3 regions of the Pseudomonas trivialis genome follow, and region 1 is predicted to be linked to each of the others. Evidence: predicted binding sites of a transcription regulator. Region 1 holds the regulator's gene; each other region holds the start of a gene.
The links. The regulator sigma-54, encoded in region 1, starts transcription at its own class of promoters, with help from an activator protein. The targets are predictions, from matches to a motif close to ANTGGCATNNANNTTGCTNT.
Positions count from the first base shown of each region.

Region 1 (6,755 bases):
GCATGCCGCGCTTGAAGCCAAACGACTCGACCAGAAAGGCAGTCCCGGGCTCGGGCTGATTCAGCAGCCGCAGCTTGATGGCGTCGCGCAACTGGTACAGGTTCAGGTTGGTGGTGTTGATCTTGAGGTCGGTCAGATCGATGATCGGCCCCAGCAGCGTGGTCTCGTCTTCGATAGCCTCGGCCAGCGAGCGGTTCGGGCTGCTCAGCGGGTGGCGCCGGCGGGTTTCGGAGAAACGCTTGAGCAGCGTCTCTTCGTCGGCGTCCAGATACAGCACATCACAATGAATATGCTTGCCGCGCACTTCTTCGAGCAGTTCAGGGAACCGCGAGAGGTGGCTGGGCAGGTTGCGTGCATCAATCGAAACAGCGACCAGCGGTTGCGCCAATTCGGTATGGATAAGCGCGCGTTCGGCCAGTTCCGGCAACAGGCCAGCGGGCAAATTATCGATGCAATAAAAGCCGCTGTCTTCAAGCACATTGAGTGCGGTGCTTTTACCCGAGCCGGACCGGCCACTGACAATAATCAGGCGCATGGTTATTGCTCGTCCAGCACAACCTGATACAACGCCTCATTGCTGCTGGCGTTGCGCAGTTTATGACGTACTTCCTTGCGGTCGAGCATGCTGGCGATCTGCCGAAGCAGTTCCAGGTGAGCATCGGTGGCCGCTTCCGGGACCAGCAAAACGAAGAGCAGGTCGACCGGAGCGCCGTCGATAGCGTCGAAATCGATGGGTCTTTCCAGGTGCAGCAAGGCGCTGACAGGTGTGTCGCAGCCTTTGAGTCGGCAATGAGGAATGGCGATGCCGTTGCCAAAACCGGTGGAGCCCAGTTTTTCACGGTCGATCAGGGCCTTGAACACGACCTGCTCATCCAGCTCGGGCACTTCCCGGCTGATCAGGTTTGCAATGTGTTCGAGGGCTTTTTTCTTGCTGCCACCCGGCGCGTTCACCAGGGAACGGCCGGGGGTCAGGATGGTTTCAAGTCGGATCATGGGGGGAGTTAACGACCTGTACCTTGCATCAGGTGCAGATTCTTTTCCTTATGCTTTATGAGTTGGCGGTCGAGCTTGTCGTAGAGCGAGTCAATCGCCGCGTACATGTCTTCGTGTTCCGCATTGGCGACGAGCTTGGCATTCGGTACGTGCAGGGTGGCTTCGATTTTCTGCTTGAGCTTGTCGACCTCCATGATGACCTGCACATTGGTGATCTTGTCGAAATGCCCCGCAAGCTTGTTCAGCTTGCTCTCGGTGTATTCACGCAGGGGCTTGGTGACTTCCAGCTGGTGTCCACTGATGTTGACTTGCATACAGCTTCTCCTTCGTTGCCAGTGCATAAAGCGACAGGCGAAAAGCGCCTGCCACTGGAACGCTGTGGCCCGCCCGTCACATCAACCGCTTACGCTCGCTGGAAGGCGCAATCCCAAGGGATTCGCGATACTTGGCGACGGTTCGACGGGCGACCTGAATGCCTTGTGCCTCCAGTAAACCAGCGATCTTACTGTCACTCAATGGCTTTTTCTGATTTTCCGCGGCAACCAGTTTTTTGATGATTGCGCGAATCGCCGTGGACGAGCATTCGCCGCCTTCGGAGGTGCTGACGTGGCTGGAGAAAAAGTATTTCAGCTCATATATACCCCGCGGGGTATGCATGAATTTCTGTGTGGTTACCCGCGAAATCGTCGATTCGTGCATGCCCACCGCTTCGGCGATATCGTGCAGCACCAGCGGTTTCATCGCTTCGTCGCCGTACTCCAGGAAGCCGCGCTGATGCTCGACGATCTGGGTGGCCACTTTCATCAGGGTTTCGTTGCGACTTTGCAGGCTCTTGATGAACCAGCGGGCCTCCTGCAACTGGTTGCGCATGAAGGTGTTGTCGGCGCTGGTATCGGCGCGGCGTACAAAGCCGGCGTATTGCGGGTTGACCCGCAGGCGCGGCACGGATTCCTGGTTCAGCTCCACCAGCCAGCGCTCGTTGTCCTTGCGGACGATCACGTCGGGGACCACGTATTCGGCTTCGCTGGATTCGATCTGCGAGCCCGGACGCGGGTTTAGGCTCTGCACCAGCTCGATGACCTGGCGCAGCTCATCTTCCTTGAGCTTCATGCGACGCATCAGCTGGCTGTAGTCACGGCTGCCCAGCAGGTCGATGTAGTCGGTGACCAGGCGCTGGGCTTCGTTGAGCCATGGCGTCTTGGCGGGCAATTGACGCAGTTGCAACAGCAGGCATTCACTGAGGTTGCGTGCACCAATACCGGCGGGCTCGAACTGCTGGATGCGGTGTAGGACGGCTTCGATCTCGTCCAGTTCGATATCCAGTTCCGGGTCGAAAGCTTCCAGAATTTCGTCGAGCGTTTCGTCCAGGTAGCCCTGGTTGTTGATGCAGTCGATCAGGGTGACGGCGATCAGGCGATCGGTGTCGGACATCGGCGCCAGGTTCAGTTGCCACAGCAGGTGACTTTGCAAGCTCTCGCCGACGGAGGTGCGGGTGGTGAAGTCCCACTCGTCATCATCATTGCTGGGCAGGCTGCTGGCACTGGTCTGGTAAACGTCTTCCCAGGCAGTGTCCACAGGCAGTTCGTTGGGGATGCGCTCGTTCCAGTCGCCTTCCTCGAGGTTGTCCACCGTGGGGGCGGTTTCCTGATAGGAGGGTTCCTGCACGTCCGGGTTGGGTTTTTGCTCGATGTTGTCGGCCAGTGGGTCTGCATTATCGAAGTCGTCGCCTTCTTCCTGGCGTTCGAGCATCGGATTGGACTCCAGGGCCTCCTGGATTTCCTGTTGCAGGTCCAGGGTCGACAATTGGAGCAGGCGGATGGCCTGTTGCAGCTGCGGTGTCATCGTCAGCTGCTGGCCCATTCTCAGGACTAGCGATGGTTTCATGGCAGGGGCTTAACACCTTATTCGCCGGCGCAATGCGCCATCCACGACAGGGCGCGCGAGCGCCAAACATAAGCAAATTATATGCCTGATATCGGGTGCTTTGCCTAGAGCGCGATGACAATAAAAATACTGAGGTTTTCATTGACTCGCGCGCTCGTCGGCGAACGCCCTGATACCACCGTGTCTACAGGCGGAACTCGTGACCCAGGTACACTTCCTTGACCAGTTCGTTGGCCAGGATAGTCGCCGAATCGCCTTCGGCGATCAGTTGGCCATCGTTGACGATATAGGCGGTCTCGCAGATATCGAGGGTCTCACGGACGTTGTGGTCGGTGATCAGCACACCGATACCCTTGGCCTTGAGATGATGGATGATCTGCTTGATGTCGCCGACCGAGATCGGGTCGACGCCGGCAAACGGTTCGTCCAGCAGGATGAACTTGGGTGCGGTGGCCAGGGCGCGGGCGATTTCCACGCGGCGACGCTCACCACCGGACAGGCTCATGCCGAGGTTGTCGCGAATGTGGTTGATGTGGAATTCCTGCAGCAGGCTTTCCAACTCCTGACGGCGGCCGTCGCGGTCGAGTTCCTTGCGGGTCTCGAGGATCGCCATGATGTTGTCGGCAACCGACAGCTTGCGGAAGATCGACGCTTCCTGTGGCAGATAGCCGATACCGGCGCGTGCACGACCATGCATGGGCTGGTGGCTGACGTCGAGGTCGTCGATCAGCACACGACCCTGGTCGGCCTGGACGAGGCCCACGATCATGTAGAAGCAGGTGGTCTTGCCGGCGCCGTTGGGGCCGAGCAAGCCGACGATCTGGCCGCTGTCGATCGACAGGCTGACGTCGCGCACGACCTGACGGCTTTTGTAGGCCTTGGCCAGATGCTGGGCTTTCAGGGTTGCCATTACTCGGCCTTCTTCTTCGGCTGGATAACCATGTCGATTCGCGGACGCGGTGCAGTGACCTTGGAGCCATTGGCGCGACCGGCGTTGGCGATCTGCTTCACGGTGTCATAGGTGATTTTTTCACCTTCCGTGGAGTTGCCATCGGGGCTCAGCACCTTGGCCTGGTCGATCAGCACGATGCGATTCTGCTGGGCGTGATACTGGATAGTCTTGCCGTAGCCCTTCATCGGGCCGGTATCGGCAGGGGCCTGCTTCTGCTCGAAGTAGGCCAGGTTGCCCACCGACGTAACCACGTCAATGTCGCCAGCCGGGGTGCGGGTGAGGGTCACCGTGTTGCCGGTGATCTTCATCGAGCCCTGGGTGATGATGACGCCGCCGGTATAGGTCGCGACGCCTTGCTTGTCATCGAGCTGAGCGTCGTCAGCCGAGATGTGGATCGGTTGCTGGCTATCGTTCGGCAGAGCCCAGGCGCTCACGCTTCCCAGTGCTGCGCCCAGACCGAGCAAAATAGGGAGAGTTTTAACGAGCCTCATACTGTCCTCTTACGTTCGATAGCAGGTGTATCCTGCTTTCTTTCAAATACGCTTTCATTCCCTTGCCAGTCGATACACCGCCAGCGCCGTCGATTCTAACGTCTTGCTCGGTCTGCGCATATTGCCTTTGTGGGAATACGGTCATGCGACTGCTGGTAATGATGGTGTCGCGGTTCTGCGCGTCAGTTCGTGCGACGCGCACCGAGTCGATCAGTTCCACCTCGGTGCCGTCCGGGTTGACCTCGCCACGCTTGCTGGTCACGTGCCACGGGAACTCGGTGCCACGGTACAGATTCAGGTCCGGGTTGGTCAGCAGGGTGACCTCGGAAGCCTTCAAGTGCTCGACCTTGTCCGATGTCATCTCGTACTGCACCTTGCCATCGGGCAGGAACTGTACGCTGTAGGCGTTGGTCGCGTAATAGTCGATAACCCCTTCGTCAACCTGCGCAACAGGCTGGTCGAGAAAGCGCTCCGGGCTGATATTCCAGTAGCCTACCGCGAGGAATAGCGCGGCAATGACCCCGAATAACAGGAAGTTGCGAATCTTTTTGCTCAGCATAAAACGCTCTATAGGTAGGCGGCGTGGGCCGCTTCAAGGCGGCCCTGGGCACGCAGGATCAGCTCGCAGAACTCGCGGGCGGCGCCTTCGCCGCCGCGGGCGGTCGTGACGCCATGGGCGTGTTCACGCACGAACGCGGCAGCATTGGCGACGGCCATGCCCAGGCCCACGCGGCGAATCACCGGCAGGTCCGGCAAGTCGTCACCCAGGTAGGCGACCTGCTCATAGCTTAGGTTGAGTTGGCCAAGAAGCTCGTCGAGCACCACCAGTTTATCCTCACGGCCCTGATACAGGTGAGGAATACCCAGGTTTTGTGCGCGGCGTTCCACAACGGGTGTTTTTCGACCACTGATAATGGCCGTTTGCACGCCCGCAGCCATCAACATCTTGATGCCCTGGCCGTCGAGGGTGTTGAACGTCTTGAATTCGCTGCCGTCTTCGAGAAAGTACAGGCGGCCATCGGTCAGCACGCCGTCCACGTCGAAAATCGCCAGTTTGATGTGCTTGCCGCGTTGCAGCAGGTCGTCGCTCATTTACATCACTCCCGCACGCAGCAAGTCGTGCATGTTCAGGGCGCCAATCGGGCGGTCGTCTGCATTGACCACCACCAGCGCGCCGATCTTGTGGTCTTCCATGATCTTCAGCGCTTCGGCTGCCAGCATTTCGGGGCGTGCTGTCTTGCCGTGGGGCGTCATCACTGCGTCAATGGTGGCCGTGTGGATATCAATGGTGCGGTCCAGGGTGCGGCGCAGGTCGCCGTCCGTGAACACGCCGGCCAGTCGCCCGTCCGCTTCCAGAATAACGGTCATGCCCAGGCCCTTGCGCGTCATTTCCATCAGTGCGTCCTTGAGCAGGGTACCGCGCTGGACGTGAGGCAGCTCATCCCCCGAATGCATCACATGTTCCACCTTGAGCAGCAGGCGGCGGCCCAGGGCACCACCGGGATGGGAAAACGCGAAGTCTTCAGCGGTGAACCCGCGCGCTTCGAGCAGCGCCACAGCAAGTGCATCGCCCATCACCAGGGTGGCGGTGGTGGAGGAGGTCGGCGCCAGGTTAAGCGGGCAGGCTTCGTGGGTCACGTGTACGTTCAGATTGACTTCGGCGGCCTTGGTCAGCGTCGACTCCGGGTTGCCGGTGATGCTGATCATCTGGATGCCAAGACGCTTGATCAGCGGCAGCAGGGTCACGATTTCGTTGGTGGTACCGGAGTTGGACAGGGCCAGAATCACGTCGTCGCGGGTGATCATGCCCATGTCGCCATGACTGGCTTCAGCCGGGTGCACGAAAAACGCGGTGGTGCCGGTGCTTGCCAGGGTGGCGGCAATCTTGTTGCCGACATGGCCGGATTTGCCCATGCCGACCACCACAACGCGGCCCTTGCTGGCCAGAATCAGCTCGCAGGCGCGTACGAAATCCGCGTCGATATGGGCCAGCAAGCCTTCTACGGCTTCAAGCTCCAGGCGGATCGTACGTTGTGCGGATTGAATGAGGTCGCTGGATTGGCTCATGTCTGAAGTCGTATAGCCTGACGAAAAGTCGGCGATTATAGCGGTAATGAACAATTCCCTCACGCTAGATCGTCAGGGTTTATTCGATGGGCTCAAATTTACACTCGGTTACATCCTCGCGGTTTTTTCGCTGTCCTGATTCTGAACGAGCGATGTTCCGGCCTTGGGGGCTCTGCACCAGCGGTGATATAGTTCGCCGCTTGTTCGGCCCGCCCAGTACACGCGGCTATTTATATTGCGCAAGCGTGCAAACGTTTGTCGTTCACGTGGTGTCTGAGTGTGAGTCCGCATCCCAAGGAGTTTAGATGAGTGCCGATAACGCCTACGCGGTCGAGCTGAAGGGCCTTTCCTTCAAGCGCGGGACGCGC
Region 1 is NZ_CP142151.1:937,094-943,848, forward strand. It holds gene rapZ (RNase adapter RapZ) at 1-535, opposite strand, end outside; gene ptsN (PTS IIA-like nitrogen regulatory protein PtsN) at 538-993, opposite strand; gene hpf (ribosome hibernation-promoting factor, HPF/YfiA family) at 1,002-1,307, opposite strand; gene VRB54_RS04035 (RNA polymerase factor sigma-54) at 1,384-2,877, opposite strand; gene lptB (LPS export ABC transporter ATP-binding protein) at 3,062-3,787, opposite strand; gene lptA (lipopolysaccharide transport periplasmic protein LptA) at 3,787-4,320, opposite strand; gene lptC (LPS export ABC transporter periplasmic protein LptC) at 4,307-4,879, opposite strand; gene VRB54_RS04055 (KdsC family phosphatase) at 4,888-5,412, opposite strand; gene VRB54_RS04060 (KpsF/GutQ family sugar-phosphate isomerase) at 5,413-6,387, opposite strand; gene VRB54_RS04065 (ATP-binding cassette domain-containing protein) at 6,693-6,755, shown strand, end outside.

Region 2 (6,755 bases), 2.4 Mb from region 1:
GATGGGCTTTACTCTCGGAACTTCAACAATAAGGAATACAACGATGGGTTCGCTGAAACGAATGGCTGTGCTGTGCGGCTTCACGGTGTTGTTTGCGGCCGCCGCGCAGGCCGAGGACTGGCAGGTGGCCAAGGACGAAGACGGCATCAAGGTGTCCCTGAGCGAGGTTGCCGGCTCCAAGTACAAGGCCTATCGCGGTGTCACCCTGATCAAGGCGCCCGTGGCGAAAATCCAGGCCTTGCAGGAAGACGTCGCCGCCGCCTGTTCATGGATTCACGAATGCAAATCCCAGAAACTGGTGGACAAGAAGGGCGATGAGGCATGGACCTACACCCAGTTCAACGCACCGTTCCCGGTGACTGATCGTGACTCGTACACCCACATCACCACCACTAAAAACGCCGATGGCGGCATAACGCGTACCTTGCAGGGCGTGCCGACCTACAAGCCGGAAGAAAAGGGCTACGTGCGCGTGGCGCAGGTCGAGGGTTTCTGGAAGCTGGTGCCCAAGGGCGCCAACCAGACTGAGGTCACCTATCAAGTGCACACCGAGCCTGGCGGCAGCGTGCCCTCCTGGCTGGCCAACAAGTTCGTGGTGGACGCGCCGTTCAACACCTTGAAAGCCCTCAAGGAACACGCCGAGAAATAACCGCTGTCGATCAGGTGCCTGCGGCCTTGAGTGGAACGTTTGACGAGCCCTCAAGGTCCAGATGGATGTGAGCCCACACATGGGTTTTATCGAGGAGGCACCGATGCAAATGTGGCAAATTACCTTCGTTGACGATCACGGCGTGCAGTCCGTGGAGCAGTTCGACTGCGACCACAAGCCCAGCCTCGAAGATGCGGCGCACATGATTCGCAACAAACTCGTGCCGGTCGCCGCCGAACTCGACCTCAACGACCTTGAGGGCCGCAAGCCCGAGCCTACGGTCAAGATCCTCAAAGACCAGAACAGTATCCAGATCCTCGACATTTCGCCCGCCGCCTGAACATTCCCTGTTTGCCAGTGCAGCCCCTCTGGTGGAGGTGATAGCTTCGCGCTACTCTGCAAGCGAGATCAGCGAATGATTCGCTAGGTACTGGTCTTGTCAGCTACATGCTTGTTTTCCCTGCGGTGCAGTCATTGCCGTGGTGCTCGCGCCAGCAGCGCGCGGGCTTCGGGAGGCACGGAAAGTCTATCCATCGGTTTCAGGAGGACGTTTCATGAGCACAGCCTATCAAGAAGACATCAGCACCCATGTTCTACGCCGCATGAAAGAAGGCGGTTTTGACTTTTCACGGTTTCACCCCATCGAGTTCTACGCGATTTTCCCGGATGAAGAACGGGCTCGCAGGGCTGCGGGTGAGTTTCGCGGCGAGTCCCTGAATGCCCAGGTCAGCGCGCGCGATGACGGTGCCTGGTATCTGGAGTTGAGCAAGATCATGTCAGCCACCTACGACGGCATAGGAGACTTCGAGCAGGACTTTGAAGCAGTGGTTGAGCCGCTGGGCGGGATCATTGAAGGTTGGGGCGTCAAGCAGGAGGTGCGTGGGTTACCCATGTAGCCGTCTGTACAAGCACAGCGTATCGGCTGACCTCTGGGTCGGCCGATTTTGTTTGTGCCTTGGGAAAAAACGCTGCGCGGGCTTTTCGAAAGCAAAAAAAAGCCACCCAAGTCGGGTGGCCTAAAGGGAAGATCGTTGCGCTGGAACTGTAGGACGCGTCCTGTTCAGCAGATGTTGGCGATTATCCGCAGATGCAGCCGCGCAATGAAATCAAGTCTGACTATGCTGTCGATAGTAAAACGCCGCCTTGCGATGAAGCAGGCGACCATGCGCTGGGTATTCTATGCACCAGGACGGTGCTGGCAGATCACGGCGGTCATTCAACTCACTGATGTTCAAGTGTTTATGCCGCTGGCACGGGCCTTGCGATAGTGCTTGTGTCCGGGTGACAAGGAGTTCGGCATGATCCGCACTTATTTCGACGAAATGTACGACGGGGCAGGGCAGGTACGTCCCCATTACCGCGAATTCGCCCGTTGGTTGGCGCAGACCCCGCCCGAACTGCTGGCTCAGCGCCGGCGCGAAGCCGATTTGCTGTTTCACCGTGCGGGTATCACCTTCACCCTCTACGGCGACGATCAAGGCACTGAACGCCTGATTCCCTTCGACATCATCCCCCGCAGCATTCCGGCCAGTGAATGGCAGATTGTCGAACGCGGCTGCATTCAGCGGGTCAAGGCGCTGAACCTGTTTCTTGCCGACCTGTATCACGAACAGCGCATTATCAAGGCGGGCATCATCCCCGCCGAACAGGTACTGGCCAACGAGCAATACCAACTGGCCATGCAGGGCCTGGATCTGCACCGAGACCTGTATTCCCACATCTCCGGGGTCGATCTCGTACGCGATGGCGACGGCACTTACTACGTACTGGAAGACAACCTGCGTACACCCAGCGGTGTCAGCTACATGCTCGAAGACCGCAAGATGATGATGCGCCTGTTTCCCGAACTGTTTGCCGCCCAGCGCATCGCACCGATCGATCACTACCCCAACCTGCTGCTTGACACCCTCAAGAGCGCCAGCCCCATCGACAACCCCAGCGTTGTGGTACTGACTCCGGGACGCTTCAACAGCGCTTTCTTCGAACACGCGTTCCTGGCCAGGGAAATGGGCGTGGAGCTGGTGGAAGGCGCCGACCTTTTCGTGCGTGATGACCACGTGTTCATGCGCACCACCGACGGGCCCAAGGCCGTGGATGTGATCTACCGCCGCCTCGACGACGCGTTTCTCGATCCGCTGGCGTTCAACCCCGACTCGATGCTCGGTGTACCCGGCCTGCTCGCGGCCTATCGCTGTGGCAATGTGGTGCTGGCCAACGCGATTGGCACTGGCGTGGCGGATGACAAGTCGGTGTATCCCTTCGTCACCGAGATGATCCGTTTTTACCTGGATGAAGAACCGATCCTGAAGAACGTGCCGACCTTTCAATGCCGCAAGCCTGACGAGTTGTCCCACGTCCTGGCCAACCTGCCGCACCTGGTGGTCAAGGAAACCCAGGGCTCCGGCGGCTACGGCATGCTGGTCGGGCCGGCATCCAGCGCCGCCGAAATCGAAGCCTTTCGCGCACGCATCAAGGCCAAGCCCCACGCTTATATCGCCCAGCCGACCTTGTGTTTATCCACATGCCCGACCTTCGTCGACAACGGCATCGCCCCGCGCCATATCGACCTGCGCCCGTTCGTGCTGTCCGGCAAGGAAACCCGCGTGGTGCCCGGCGGCTTGACGCGTGTGGCGCTGCGCGAGGGCTCGCTGGTGGTCAACTCGTCCCAGGGTGGCGGTACCAAGGACACCTGGGTGGTGGAGGACTGATGCCATGTTGAATCGAACTGCCTTGCACCACCGGTGGGAAAACCTCCACGCCACCTTCATCCCCTCGGTGCGCCAGTTGGGCGATGCCATTCACGGTTCCTGCGCGGAGGCCCCATGAGACTTTCCATCAGTCACGAAACCACCTACCACTACGAAGACCTGGTGCGCGCCAGCATCCAGTACCTGCGCCTTACACCGCACGACAGCGAGCGCCAGCAGGTCATCAGTTGGCAACTCGACCTGCCGCGCCCGGTGCGCGCCCAGGTCGACCCGTTCGGCAATATCCTGCATGTACTGACCCTGGATGAACCTCACGATGCAATCGTTATCCGTGCTCGCGGCCAGGTGGATATCGACGAGTTGCGTGAGGCCGAGCACGAGGGCCAGTCGGCGTTCCCTTTCCTGCGCTGCACCCGCCTGACCGAGCCGGACGAAGCCCTGCGCGGCTTTGCCGACCAGCATTGTCATCAACGCCGTGACCGCAGCGCGTTGATCGACCTGATGCACGCGCTCAACCAAACCATGGTTTACACGCCCGGTGCCACCGAGGTCGATACCTGCGCGGCCCAGGCCTTCGCTGGCGGGGCGGGCGTGTGTCAGGATCATACCCACGCGTTCCTGGCCTGCGCGCGCAGCCTGGGGATTCCGGCGCGTTATGTGTCGGGGTATTTATACAGCGAAGACAGCACGCACCTGGCCAGTCACGCCTGGGCCGAAGCCTGGCTGGAGGGCGCGTGGTACAGCTTTGACGTGACCAACCAGATGGCGCGGCCGGAGCGGCACCTCAAGCTGGCGGTGGACCTGGACTACCTCGACGCGTGCCCGGTGCGCGGCATGCGTCGGGGCGGCGGGCATGAGCAGATGCACGCCAAGGTGTTGGTGATGCCGACGCCGGTGATCGCTGTGCAGCAACAATGATCGCACTGTTCCCACAGCATAAAACTCAGGGGTGGGATTTACGCCCGGCCATGTGCTTCAAATACCCCACCAGCAGATCCAGTTCGCTGTCGGGCAATACACTGGCGGCGAACGCCGGCATTTTCGCTTGTGGCCAGTGCCGCACGCTTTGCGGGTCGCGAATATAGTGCTTGAGAAAATCGCCGCTGAAATACTCGGTGGGGCTGTAGGGAATATTCAGGTCCGGGCCTACCTCTGCATCCCCGGCGCCATTGAGCCGATGGCAGGCCAGGCAGTTTTTCTGGAACAGCGCAAAGCCTTGGTTGATCGGATCATTCGCCGCCAGCGTCGAGTCCGGCAATAACGCCGGGAAACGCTCGGCCACGGTCTTCAACTGTTTGATGCGGGAAACCTGAAACGGCCACTGCTCCGGGCTGATCGGTCCCGCCTGCGGGTTGGTCCACACCAGGTAAAAAGGCCCGGCGCCAGGTTTGCCTGGCGTCAGGGCCGGCCAGGGGTGGGCCGGGTCTTCCACCGCCAGCCAGGCGCGGGCGCCGGTTCTTTCCAGCAGAGGCGCCGCGCTGAGTTCGGCGGCAAACCCATCCAGGGCGACCGCCTGCAGGTGGCTCTGCGGAGCAAGCCCCGGCAGCAGCACCGCCAGCGGCACTGCGCGATACGTCATGTCGCGCTTGTAGGAAACGTCATCAACGATGTGCACCGTCTGCGCATCCGGGTGCTCGAGCAGCTCGGCGGTCTGCCAGGTCCTGCTGGTATGGTCCAGTTCGATGGTCAATTGCGCGGCGCCGGCTGGCACGCTGAGCAGCAGGGCGAACAGCGCAAGGATCGTTTTCAACAGTGAGTCCGTTTTCAAGTGGCGATGACCTGCAAGATAGCGGAAATCAGCATGTAAAAAGACAGCCCCTGCAACGGGATCGCTATGGGCAATGCCTCGCAGGTGCTGTCAAAAACTGCAATTCTGATGCGGTGGGTGCACAGAACACGTGGCTCTGATCTTTACCCGATAACCTTGGTTAAATTGGGCAGGATCAAAATCAATGTGGTGGCGAAAAGAATAAGTCCCGCCTGACGTACTTTCGAATGTTTGAACATGGCTGACTGCCTTTTGTTGTTATTCCTGAGCGTCAAATGCGTGCCGTTGAATTCAGTATCGCGATCTGGCGTGACATCTTTCTTACAGCTGCTCCAGCAAAACCCGGCAGCAACCTCTTACTGAGTTCAACCTTAGAGCGCTCGTTCTTGCAGTCTTAGACTCATTTCATATCAGCTAAGCGCTATTTGAGCTTAAAAAGGCATGAGGCAGAACGCCATATTGGCGCCAATGCCTTGGCTAGACAGCTAAAACGATTAATCAGGTCATTCGCCCAAGTGTCTACCGTTCGTCCGGGCGCAGGGGGTCAAAGCAATGAACGCGTCCGCCATTGAAACCGTGTCAATCGGGCGTGGATGAAGGCGTACAGGGTGAATGCGCAGTTCTGCGCTTGCGTTGCAGGTCTGTTTCAGGGCAGGCTCTGGGTGTTCATTATTCCCATCGCCGTGTCAGGTATTTTTTATGTCGCTACGCGTCTGCATTTTGGAAACCGATATCCTGCGTCCTGGCTTGATCGATCAGTACCAAGGTTATGGGCAGATGTTCAAGCAGTTGTTTTCCCGGCAGCCGATTGCGGCCGAGTTTGTCGTCTACAACGTTGTGCAAGGCGAATACCCGCCGGATGACGAAACTTTCGATGCGTATCTGATCACCGGCAGCAAGGCCGACTCCTTCGGCACCGACCCCTGGATCCAGACCCTCAAGACGTATGTGCTGGAGCGTTACGCGCGCGGCGACAAATTGCTCGGCATTTGTTTCGGTCACCAGTTATTGGCATTGCTGCTCGGCGGCAAGGCCGAACGCGCCAGCCAGGGCTGGGGCATGGGCATCCACGATTACAAGCTCGATGCCAAGGCCCCGTGGATGAGCCCCGAGGTGCCGCAACTGACCCTGCTGATCAGCCACCAGGACCAGGTCACCACGTTGCCGGTCAACGCCACGGTTATCGCATCGAGTGAGTTCTGCCCCATCGCCGCGTATCACATTGGCGACCAGGTGCTGTGCTTCCAGGGCCACCCGGAATTTGTCGCTGACTATTCGCGCGAGTTGCTGGAAATTCTTCAGACGACTCTTGGGGAAAAGGTCTACACCCAGGGCGTAGCAAGTCTTGAGCGAGACCACCACGGCGCGACCGTGGCGCAATGGATGATGCGCTTCGTGGCGCACAAGCCCGAGTCGGCTTAAAGCCAGCCCGACCGCTTGAAGCTGGCCCACAGACTGATGCAGCCGGTGGCAATCAACCCGAGCACCGCGAAGTAGCCGTAGTGCCATTGCAGCTCGGGCATGTTCTGGAAGTTCATCCCATAAATCCCCGCCACCGCCGTGGGGAATGCCAGGATCGCCGCCCATGCGGCGAACTTGCGCTGTACCACGCTCTGGCGTGACGCCTCCA
Region 2 is NZ_CP142151.1:4,035,496-4,042,250, reverse strand. It holds gene VRB54_RS17620 (YkgJ family cysteine cluster protein) at 1-2, shown strand, start outside; gene VRB54_RS17615 (START domain-containing protein) at 44-649, shown strand; gene VRB54_RS17610 (hypothetical protein) at 753-989, shown strand; gene VRB54_RS17605 (ribonuclease E inhibitor RraB) at 1,204-1,545, shown strand; gene VRB54_RS17600 (circularly permuted type 2 ATP-grasp protein) at 1,948-3,357, shown strand; gene VRB54_RS17595 (transglutaminase family protein) at 3,472-4,275, shown strand; gene VRB54_RS17590 (cytochrome c) at 4,301-5,107, opposite strand; gene VRB54_RS17585 (amidotransferase) at 5,825-6,547, shown strand; gene VRB54_RS17580 (magnesium and cobalt transport protein CorA) at 6,544-6,755, opposite strand, start outside.
Region 2: the regulator sigma-54 is predicted to act here: its motif matches at 1,896-1,915, upstream of VRB54_RS17600 (circularly permuted type 2 ATP-grasp protein).

Region 3 (6,755 bases), 580 kb from region 1:
ATAACACCCAGGAAGCTGTTGTAGTCCAGTGCCGAGATTTGCATCTGGAACGGGCCTTCACGGTCAACTTTCGGCGGCGGTACGTTGTCGACGATCGACTGGTACAGCGGGGTCATGTCTTCAGCCATGTCGGTGTGGTCAAGACCAGCAATACCGTTCAGGGCCGAGGCGTAGATCACCTGGAAATCGAGCTGTTCTTCGGTGGCGCCCAGGTTGTCGAACAGGTCGAAGATCTGGTCCAGAACCCAGTCCGGACGCGCGCCTGGACGGTCAACCTTGTTGATGCACACGATCGGACGCAGGCCGGCTTCGAACGCCTTCTTGGTCACGAAACGGGTTTGCGGCATAGGGCCGTCTTGAGCGTCAACCAGCAGCAGCACGGAGTCGACCATCGACATTACGCGTTCCACTTCGCCGCCGAAGTCGGCGTGGCCCGGGGTGTCCACGATGTTGATGTGGTAGCCGTTCCAGTTGATGGCGGTGTTTTTCGCCAGGATGGTAATACCGCGCTCTTTTTCCTGGTCGTTGGAGTCCATCACGCGCTCGTCGTTGAGCTCGTTGCGCTCCAGGGTGCCGGATTGACGCAGGAGTTTGTCTACCAGGGTGGTTTTACCGTGGTCAACGTGAGCAATGATGGCGATGTTACGTAGATTTTCGATCACTTGTGTATCTCGATCAGAGGATTCGGTGTGCTGACAGGTCGTGGCAGCGATTAACAGTAGAGTCAGGCCTTGCCGTTACAGCTTGACGGCAGAGTCGGGGGGCCGGTGACGCAGGCCACAGGCAAACAGCCCCGGGCTCTTAGCTCGGTCGATAAACGCGCACATTGGCATGCCCCTCACTGAGCAAATGGTGGGCATGCAGGCGACTCATCACGCCTTTGTCGCAATACAGCAGGTACTGACGGCTGTTATCCAGTTCCTTGAAACGCGCGTTCAATGCATAGAACGGCAGCGTTTGTACGTCGATGCCGGCGATTTCCAGCGGCTCATCCTCGGCGGCATCCGGGTGACGGATATCGACGACGATCTGACCGGCCAGGGCTTCGCTGACTTCTTCGATCTGCACATCCTGGCCCAACTCGTCGATCACGCGATCGATCGGGACCAGTTTGGCGTTCTCGAGCGCACGCTCCAGAACCGCCATATCAAACTGTTGTTCTTCATACTCCACGCGGTTGCGCTTGGCGTGGGTCTTGGGGTTCACCGAGATGACCCCGCAGTATTCGGGCATGTGCTTGGCGAAATCGGCGGTGCCGATTTCTTCGGCCAGGTCGATGATGTCCTGCTTGTGGCTGGCGATCAGCGGGCGCAACACCAGCTTCTCGGTCACACAGTCGATCAGCGACAGGTTGGGCAGCGTCTGGCTGGCCACCTGGGAGATCGCTTCGCCGGTCACCAGCGCGTCGATCTGCAACTGATCGGCAATGCGGGACGCAGCGCGCAACATCATACGCTTCAAAACCACGCCCATATGACTGTTATCGACTTTAGCGAGAATTTCGCCCAGCACTTCCTCAAACGGCACGCTCACAAACAGCACGCGCTGGGAGCTGCCGTACTTCTTCCAGATAAAGTGCGCGACTTCCATCACGCCCAATTCGTGTGCACGCCCGCCCAGGTTAAAGAAGCAGAAGTGGCTCATCAGGCCGCGGCGCATGATCTGATAGGCCGCCACCGTAGAGTCGAAACCGCCGGACATGAGGACCAGGGTCTGCTCCAGGGCGCCCAGCGGGTAGCCGCCGATGCTGTTGTGCTGGCTGTGGATCACAAACAACCGTTGGTCGCGAATTTCCATGCGCACTTCAATTTGCGGCGCTTTCAGGGAAATTCCGGCTGCGCCGCACTCGCGACGCAGCTTGCTGCCGACGTATTTCTCCACATCCATGGAGCTGAACGGGTGCTTGCCGGCGCGCTTGCAGCGTACCGAAAAAATCTTGCCTTCAAGCTCACCGCCAAAGTGCAGCTTGCACTTCTCGGTGATGTCATCGAAGTCGCCCAGCGGGTACTCGTCCACCTGCAGGAAATGCGCGATGCCCGGCATGCAGCTCAGGCGCTCGGTCATGTCCTTCAGGGCTTTGGCGTCGGTCAGGCGGGTTTCCAGCTCGAGGTTGTCCCACACACCATTGACCACCACAGCCGGGTCCAGATCGCGGAGCACGGCACGGATGTTCTTGGCCAACTGACGGATGAAACGCATCCGTACCGGTCGGCTCTTGATAGTGATTTCAGGGAAGACTTTTACGATTAATTTCATGGAAACAGCGCGTGCCGGGCCTGCTGAAAAAGGGGGCGCGGATTATAGCGGAAATCGCTCAAGGTTTAACCAGTTAATATGCACCCCACTTTGCGCGCACCAAATTCGTGCGCCTTCATCTAAAAGCGCCACATTGCAGTGCGCATCGTTTTGGCATTTGTCGCTATGCACCTTTATAGGGTCGCATTTGGAGCACAAAACCCATGTTGGCGCACTGGCATGCAATTTGCTCTCTTGTGAGGCAGGTTGCCATGGCGGACTATCCGCGCCGGCATCACCCACATTCCAAGGGCTAACTCCACTACCCCAGCCCGAAGCCACCCGGAGGACACCATGTCGAAGTCGGTTCAACTCATCAAAGATCATGACGTTAAATGGATTGATCTGCGCTTCACGGACACAAAAGGCACTCAGCACCACGTGACCATGCCGGCTCGCGATGCGCTGGATGACGCTTTCTTCGAAGAAGGCAAAATGTTCGACGGTTCCTCCATTGCTGGCTGGAAAGGCATCGAAGCTTCCGACATGATCCTGATGCCGGACGACAGCACTGCCGTCCTCGACCCGTTCACCGAAGAGCCTACCCTGATCCTGGTATGCGACGTGATCGAGCCTTCGACCATGCAAGGCTACGACCGCGACCCACGTGCGATCGCCAAGCGTGCCGAGGAATACCTGAAGTCGACCGGTATCGGTGACACCGTATTCGTGGGCCCGGAGCCAGAGTTCTTCATCTTCGACCAAGTGAAGTTCAAGTCCGACATCTCCGGTTCCATGTTCAAGATCTACTCCGAGCAAGGCTCCTGGATGTCCGACCAGGACGTGGAAGGCGGCAACCATGGCCACCGTCCAGGCATCAAAGGCGGCTACTTCCCGGTGCCACCATTCGACCACGACCACGAAATCCGTACGTCCATGTGCAACGCCATGGAAGACATGGGCCTGGTCATCGAAGTGCATCACCACGAAGTGGCCACTGCCGGCCAGAACGAAATCGGTGTGAAGTTCAACACCCTGGTAGCCAAGGCTGACGAAGTTCAGACCCTGAAGTACTGCGTACACAACACCGCCGTTGCCTATGGCCGTACCGCGACCTTCATGCCAAAGCCTCTGTACGGCGATAACGGTTCGGGCATGCACGTTCACCTGTCCATCGCCAAAGATGGCAAGAACACCTTCGCTGGCGAAGGCTATGCCGGCCTGTCCGACACCGCCCTGTACTTCATCGGCGGCATCATCAAGCACGGCAAGGCCCTGAACGGCTTCACCAACCCGTCGACCAACTCCTACAAGCGTCTGGTCCCAGGTTTCGAAGCGCCGGTCATGCTGACCTACTCGGCACGTAACCGTTCGGCCTCGATCCGTATTCCTTACGTGTCCAGCCCGCGCGCTCGCCGCATCGAAGCCCGCTTCCCGGATCCAGCAGCCAACCCGTACCTGGCCTTCGCTGCGCTGGTCATGGCTGGCCTGGACGGCATCCAGAACAAGATCCACCCTGGCGACGCCGCTGACAAAAACCTGTACGACCTGCCGCCTGAAGAGGCCAAGGAAATTCCACAGGTGTGCGGCAGCTTGAAAGAGGCCCTGGAAGAGCTGGACAAGGGCCGTTCGTTCCTGACCAAAGGCGGCGTGTTCAGCGACGACTTCATCGATGCCTACATCGAGCTCAAGAGCGCTGAAGAAATCAAGGTTCGCACCTTCGTACACCCACTGGAATACGAGCTGTACTACAGCTGCTGATCCGGTAGCGCCGCTTGAGGCGGCGTGATGAAAAAAGACCTCCTTCGGGAGGTCTTTTTTTTGCCTGAGCATGAAGAATACGGGAGGGGGCCTACCCCCGATGGCAGAGCGTCAGGCAATACCTGTATAACCTGACCCACCGCCATCGGGAGCAAGCCCCTCCCACAAGGAGATCACCTTTGAAAGTACGATTTTTGTTTGCCTTGATGTTTGCCAGCGCCACCGCCAGTGCCGCGCCGCCCACCCTTGAGCCGCTGCTCAACAGCATCGCCGAGCGTCTGGAGATCGCCGACCAGGTGGCCCTGAGCAAGTGGGACAGCCACAAGCCTGTGGAAGACAGGAAGCGCGAACAGGAAGTGATCGCCAGCGTTGTCGCCCAGGCACCGAGCTACAAGCTCGACCCTGCCACCGCCGAGCAATTCTTCTCGGCACAAATCGAAGCGAACAAACTGGTGCAGTACACCCACTTGTCCGACTGGCAGTTCCAGGGCAAGGCGCCCGACGATCCGCGCCCTGACCTGGTCAAGCAAATCCGCCCGCAATTGGATGAGCTGCAAAAGAGCCTGCTCAAGCAACTGGCTGATTTCACCCCTCAGCGCACGGATCCGCAGTGCCCGCAATGGCTGGCCGAAGCCGTGCATGAACCGCTCAACGACCCGCTGCGCCAGTTGGCGATGATCCGCGCCACGGCCGAGCTGTGTGTCTATAAGAGCTAAACTGATCAACAGTGTGGGAGCAGGCTTGCTCGCGAATGCGATCTTTCTGTCGATGCATCGGGTGACTGACACACTGCATTCGCGAGCAGGTCCGCTCCCACATTTAGCCATCACGCATTCAGCATCCTCGCGCGAAGGCTTCCTGAACAAACTTCAAGAAATCGCACTATATTAGTGCGACAGTCTGCACCCTACCCATCCGCCGACCCCATTTTGGTTCGAAACTTCCCGCTCAAGCTGGCAGAACGCCACAGTTTCGCGCCTGAACCCCCTATTTCAGGGCCTGCGCGCTTCTTTTCGGAGCCTTGGTTTGGTTTTTGCATTTTCCTCGTATCAGCGTGTGCCTCAAGCCTGCGCCTTGCTCCAAAAGAGGTCCTGATGACCATCAGCGATGCACTGCACCGTTTGTTACTCGATAACCTGACCACCGCGACCATTCTGCTCAATGCCGACCTGCGCCTTGAGTACATGAACCCGGCGGCGGAGATGCTCCTGGTCATCAGCGGCCAGCGCAGCCATGGGCAGTTCATCAGCGAATTGTTCACCGAGTCCGCTGAAGCCCTGAGCTCGTTGCGCCAGGCGGTCGAGCAGGCACACCCGTTTACCAAGCGCGAAGCGATGCTCACCGCCCTCACCGGCCAGACGCTGACCGTCGACTACGCCGTAACCCCCATCCTCAGCAACGGCGCCACGCTGCTGCTGCTGGAAGTGCATCCGCGTGATCGCTTGCTGCGCATCACCAAGGAAGAAGCCCAACTGTCCAAGCAGGAAACCAGCAAGATGCTGGTGCGCGGCCTGGCCCATGAGATCAAGAACCCCCTCGGCGGCATTCGCGGCGCGGCGCAGTTGCTGGCGCGCGAGCTGCCCGAGGAGCATCTCAAGGACTACACCAACGTCATCATTGAAGAGGCCGACCGCCTGCGTAACCTGGTGGACCGCATGCTCGGCTCCAACAAGCTGCCGTCCCTGGCGATGACCAACGTGCACGAAGTGCTCGAACGCGTCTGCCAGTTGGTCGAGGCCGAAAGCCAGGGCTGCATCACGCTGGTGCGCGACTACGACCCGAGCATTCCTGACGTATTGATCGACCGCGAACAGATGATCCAGGCGGTACTCAATATCGTGCGCAACGCCATGCAGGCCATCAGCAGCCAGAACGAGTTGCGCCTGGGCCGCATCAGCCTGCGCACCCGCGCCCTGCGTCAGTTCACCATTGGCCACATACGCCATCGCCTGGTCACCAAGGTCGAGATCATCGACAACGGCCCGGGCATTCCTGCGGACCTGCAGGACACCATTTTCTTTCCCATGGTCAGCGGCCGCCCGGACGGTACCGGGCTGGGCCTGGCCATTACCCAGAACATCATCAGCCAGCATCAGGGCCTGATCGAATGTGAGAGCCATCCCGGCCACACCACGTTCTCGATCTTTCTGCCACTGGAACAAGGAGCCCCATCGACATGAGCCGTAGTGAAACTGTCTGGATCGTCGATGACGACCGTTCCATCCGCTGGGTCCTGGAGAAAGCCTTGCAACAGGAAGGCATGACCACCCAGAGCTTCGACAGCGCCGACGGCGTTATGAGCCGCCTGGCGCGTCAGCAGCCCGACGTGATCATCTCCGACATCCGCATGCCCGGCGCCAGTGGCCTGGACCTGCTGGCGCGGATTCGCGAGCAGCATCCGCGCCTGCCGGTGATCATCATGACCGCGCATTCGGACCTGGACAGCGCTGTCGCCTCCTATCAGGGCGGCGCGTTTGAATACCTGCCCAAGCCGTTCGACGTGGACGAAGCAGTGGCGCTGGTCAAGCGCGCCAATCAGCACGCCCAGGAGCAGCAGAATCAGGAAGCGCCACCGGCTCTGACCCGCACCCCGGAAATCATCGGCGAAGCGCCGGCGATGCAGGAAGTGTTTCGCGCCATCGGCCGCTTGAGCCATTCCAACATCACCGTGCTGATCAACGGCGAATCGGGCACCGGCAAGGAACTGGTGGCCCACGCCCTGCACCGTCACAGCCCACGGGCAGCGTCGCCGTTCATTG
Region 3 is NZ_CP142151.1:353,964-360,718, reverse strand. It holds gene typA (translational GTPase TypA) at 1-662, opposite strand, end outside; gene thiI (tRNA uracil 4-sulfurtransferase ThiI) at 802-2,256, opposite strand; gene glnA (type I glutamate--ammonia ligase) at 2,590-3,996, shown strand; gene VRB54_RS01530 (chorismate mutase) at 4,176-4,712, shown strand; gene glnL (nitrogen regulation protein NR(II)) at 5,091-6,176, shown strand; gene ntrC (nitrogen regulation protein NR(I)) at 6,173-6,755, shown strand, end outside.
Region 3: the regulator sigma-54 is predicted to act here: its motif matches at 2,470-2,489, upstream of glnA (type I glutamate--ammonia ligase).